2 regions of the Cupriavidus sp. H19C3 genome follow, and region 1 is predicted to be linked to the other one. Evidence: predicted binding sites of a transcription regulator. Region 1 holds the regulator's gene; the other holds the start of a gene.
What was found. Region 1 encodes NrdR, which represses ribonucleotide reductase genes. Its sites were predicted from a motif close to CACNANATNTNGTG; they were not measured.
Positions count from the first base shown of each region.

Region 2: a site for NrdR is predicted at 982-995, ahead of DFLDMN_RS16670 (ribonucleoside-diphosphate reductase subunit alpha). Genes of this name have one in related genera too.

Region 1 covers NZ_CP184985.1:1,943,135-1,945,334, reverse strand. The annotation lists gene DFLDMN_RS09070 (GspH/FimT family pseudopilin) at 1-223, opposite strand, end outside; gene nrdR (transcriptional regulator NrdR) at 623-1,090, opposite strand; gene glyA (serine hydroxymethyltransferase) at 1,247-2,200, opposite strand, start outside.
Region 2 covers NZ_CP184985.1:3,600,502-3,602,701, reverse strand. The annotation lists gene DFLDMN_RS16670 (ribonucleoside-diphosphate reductase subunit alpha) at 1-762, opposite strand, end outside; gene ampD (1,6-anhydro-N-acetylmuramyl-L-alanine amidase AmpD) at 1,286-1,903, opposite strand; gene DFLDMN_RS16660 (sigma-54-dependent transcriptional regulator) at 1,896-2,200, opposite strand, start outside.

The sequences.
Region 1 (2,200 bases):
CGAGCACCGCAACGACGACCATCATCTCGATCAGCGTAAAGCCGGCCGTCGATGGTGTGGATGGTGTGAATCGCGTGAATCGCGTGAATGCGGAGGCGGCACGATGGCTGGCGCCACGCCATGTTGCATGGCGCGTCGCGGCGACAAGGCCCGCGCTTGCCGCATGATCCGATACCTCACCCGATGCGTGACCCGAGAAGGGACTACCCGACAAAAGGGCCATCGTGGGTTGCGCAGACGTCCGCGTACCCACTGCCCACGGGCAGATTCCCTCCGCCCGAAGGCAGACAGACTGACCCATCTATGACTCCCGTCCGAAAAGTGGAGCTTCTTTTTTGCTTTTGTTACTGCTTATTGTTACTGCTTATTGTTGCTGCTTTTTACTGCGACTTCTTCGCGACGTCGTTCGCAAGAACTACTTTTACAACGTCTCTTGCAACGTCTCTTGCAACGACATCGCGGCGGCGCGCGTTTCTCTCGGTGGTCTCTTGACGTTGTGACGTTGTGACGTCGGCCGTCGTGCGGCTGATGTGGCAATGGACCGGTGTCGCGCGCTCGCAAACATCCTTCCCTAACCCGGGGGAAGGTCAGTGCAGATTAGACGGCTTTTTTAAGTAGATGGCTACCCCTTTCGTGGGGTGGGTGGCGAAAATTCGTCCAACACGTCGCGAAATTCCGACACATCTTCGAAACTTCGGTAAACCGACGCAAAGCGGATATAGGCAATCTTGTCGAGCTTGCGCAGCTCGCGCATGACCAGCTCGCCGACCTGGCTGCTCGGGATTTCTTTCTCGCCGAGGGCCAGCAGTTTTTCCTCGATGCGGGTAATGGCGAGGTCGATGGCCTCGGCCGAGACCGGCCGCTTGCGCAAGGCGAGCCGCATCGAATCCTTGAGCTTGGCGCGCGTGTAGTCGACGCGCGAACCGTTCTTCTTGACGATGGCGGGAAAGAACAGCTCGATTCGCTCGTAGGTGGTAAAGCGGCGGTCGCAGGCTTCGCAACGCCGGCGGCGCCGCACCGTATCGCCGTCCTCCGACACGCGGCTATCAAGAACCTGGGTATTCGAGTGACCGCAGAAGGGGCATTTCATGCCGGACCGCCTGGTGAGTTGATACTCGCTTTATATATATATATCGATGGTCGCTGGCAAAAAGGCGGCCCCTTCCGGGCAGGAAGGGGCCGCCGCCAGCGCTCGGCCGTAGCCGGGCAACCTGTCAGCCGCTCAGCCGCTTACCCGCTTAGCCGCTTAGCCGTACACCGGGAAGCGGCGCGTCAGCGCCGCCACCTGTTCGCGTACCTTTGCGATATTGGCTTCGTCGTGCGGGTTGTCCAGCACGTCGGCGATCAGGTTGCCTACCTGGCGCGCTTCCTCTTCCTTGAAGCCGCGCGTGGTCATGGCCGGCGAGCCCAGCCGGATGCCCGAGGTCACGAATGGCTTCTCCGGATCGTTCGGGATGGCATTCTTGTTGACGGTGATATGCGCATCGCCGAGGATCTTCTCGGCTTCCTTGCCGGTGATCTTCTTCGCGCGCAAGTCCACCAGCATCACGTGGCTTTCGGTCTTGCCGGAGACGATGCGCAGGCCGCGGGCGATCAGCGTATCCGCCAGTGCCGCGGCGTTCTTCACCACCTGCTGCTGGTACGTCTTGAACTCCGGAGTGAGCGCTTCCTTGAAAGCCACTGCCTTGCCGGCGATCACATGCATCAGCGGGCCGCCCTGGATGCCGGGGAAGATCGCCGAGTTGATGGCCTTCTCATGCTCGGCCTTCATCAGGATCACGCCGCCGCGCGGGCCGCGCAGGCTCTTGTGGGTGGTGGTGGTGACAAAGTCGGCGTGCGGCACCGGGTTCGGGTACACACCGGCCGCGATCAGGCCGGCGTAGTGGGCCATGTCCACCATGAAGTAAGCACCAACCGCCTTGGCAACGCGGGCGATACGCTCGAAGTCGATGCGCAGCGCAAAGGCCGAGGCGCCGGCGATGATCAGCTTGGGCTGCTTCTCGTGCGCGAGCTTCTCCAGCGCGTCGTAGTCGATGTCTTCCTGTGCGTTCAGGCCGTAGCTCACCACATTGAACCACTTGCCGCTCATATTGAGCGCCATGCCGTGGGTCAGGTGGCCACCTTCGGCGAGGCTCATGCCCATGATGGTGTCGCCCGGCTTGAGCATGGCGAAGAACACGCCCTGATTGGCCTGCGAGCC
Region 2 (2,200 bases), 1.7 Mb from region 1:
ACGCGTGGCCATCTCGGCCTGGGTCACTTCGGCGCCGAGGATTTCCTTGCGGATGGTGTGCAGCAGGATGCGTGCGGTCACCTGGCTGTAGGCCGGATCCTTCTCGATCAGGGTGCGCGCGGCCAGGATGGCCGAGTCGTAGACCTGCGTCATCGGCACGCCGTCGTACAGGTTCTTGAGCGTTTCCTTCAGGATCGGCTCGGCGCTCACGCCTTCGCCCAGGCCGCTGCAGGCGGTGTCGATCAGCTCGTGCAGCGCCACCAGGTCGAGCGGACGGACGGTGCCGCCGTCGGTCACATTGACGCTCACGCCGCCCTGCTGCACGCGGGCCACGGCCTGTGCATTGGCTTGCGCGCGTTCCTGGGTACGCTTCTCGCGATAGAGCACGTAGGCGCGGGCCACCTCATGTTCGCCCGAGCGCATCAGCGCCAGTTCCACGTGATCCTGGACGTCCTCGATATGGAACGTGCCGCCATTGGGACGGCTGCGCAGCAGCGCGCGCACCACGCTCTGGGTCAGTTGTTCCACCAGCTCGCGCACGCGCGCGGAGGCGGCGCCGGTGCCACCATTGACGGCCAGGAAGGCCTTGGTCATGGCAACGGCAATCTTGCTCGGCTCGAACGCCACCACGGCGCCATTACGGCGAATGATCTTGTAGTCCTGATAACCTGCGCCCGCAGCGGCGGGGGTGGACTGCGACGTGCCGGTAGCGCCGGCAACGCCCGATACGCCGGAGGCGAATTCGTTCTGGGCCGTTTGCATGAGGTAGTTCCCCTTGTATTTGAAGTGACAAAGTCCCTAGCAAAATGCGCTTCAGAAGACACTCTCGAATCCGGCTTTGCCGGGCGAGAACCCAACTGCACAGGCGTTCATTCTGCTAGGGACTTTGGTAATGCTTACCGCCCCATCCGCTGCTGTGGCGCCGGCGTCGCAAGAGCTTGCGGCGCGGGCCTCACATCTGGGGCGGTCCCCGAAGATAACCACTAGATGTAGTGGTCATCGCGAAAAACTGGGCTAAGTATAGTGAATCGTTGCCGGATGAACAGTCTTGACAAGGGCCATTCCGCCCGCTTTTCCTCGGATGCGGCAGCGCCACATTCCCGCCAGCCGCGCTAGGCCAAGGGATGCCGCCTGTTCGTCCGCTGCCGCACACAAACTTAAATTTTTTTCTATGGCAGGGGTGCGTCGATAGGCTTCCCCGTAGCGGGGAATTCACACGACCGACACGGCGTGACGGATCGCATATGAGGCACGCGCCACCAGCGCCTGCACCACGCCAAAGCGCTCAGCGGCCTGGGCCGTCGGCCGGGCCGGTATGGTACGGCAAGAGCGTGGCCGGCAGCCGGGCCAGACGCTCCCAGTCGAAATGCGGTCCGGGGTCGGTCTTGCGCCCGGGCGCGATATCGCTGTGCCCGGCCACGGCCGCCACCGGATACGCCTGGCGCAGGGCCCTCACCAGCGCGGCGGCGGTGTCGTACTGGGCCGGCGTAAACGGCTGATCGTCGGTGCCTTCGATCTCGATGCCGATCGAGAAATCGTTGCAGCGCTGACGTCCGCAGAACGCCGACTGCCCCGCATGCCAGGCGCGTTGCGTGCACGCGACAAACTGCACGAGCTCGCCCGTGCGCGCGATCAGGAAATGCGCGGACACCCGTACGTCGCGAATCTCCTCGAAAAACGGATGACGCGCGATGTCGAGGCGATTCTGAAAGAAGGCCTCGATATCGCCGGTGCCGAACTGTCCCGGCGGCAGGCTGATGTTGTGGATGACCACGAGGTCGAGCGGCATTCCGGCCGGACGGGCGTCGAAATTCGGCGACGGCACCCGGCGCGCGGCCGCCACCCAGCCGTCCGCGTCGGGCAGGTACGTCGGGTCGGGCGGGCGGTCCGCGGCCTCAGGCATCGCGGCTTTCGTCCGCGGACAGCGACTCCGCGCTGTCGCTGTCACTGTCGTCACGCCCGTCCCGGCCATCGCGACCGTCCCGGCCATCGCGGCCATCGCGGCCATCGCGCTCGTCGCGGATCTCCAGTTGCTGGATGCGATAGCGCAGCTGGCGGAAATTCAAACCCAGCAGCGGCGCTGCCGCGGTCCGGTTGAAGCCGGTCTGGCGCAAGGCGCGCAGGATCAGCTCGCGCTCGATCGCCTCCAGCCGCGCGGGCAGGTCGATCGGGAACGTGATATCGCCAAGCGCTTCGACCA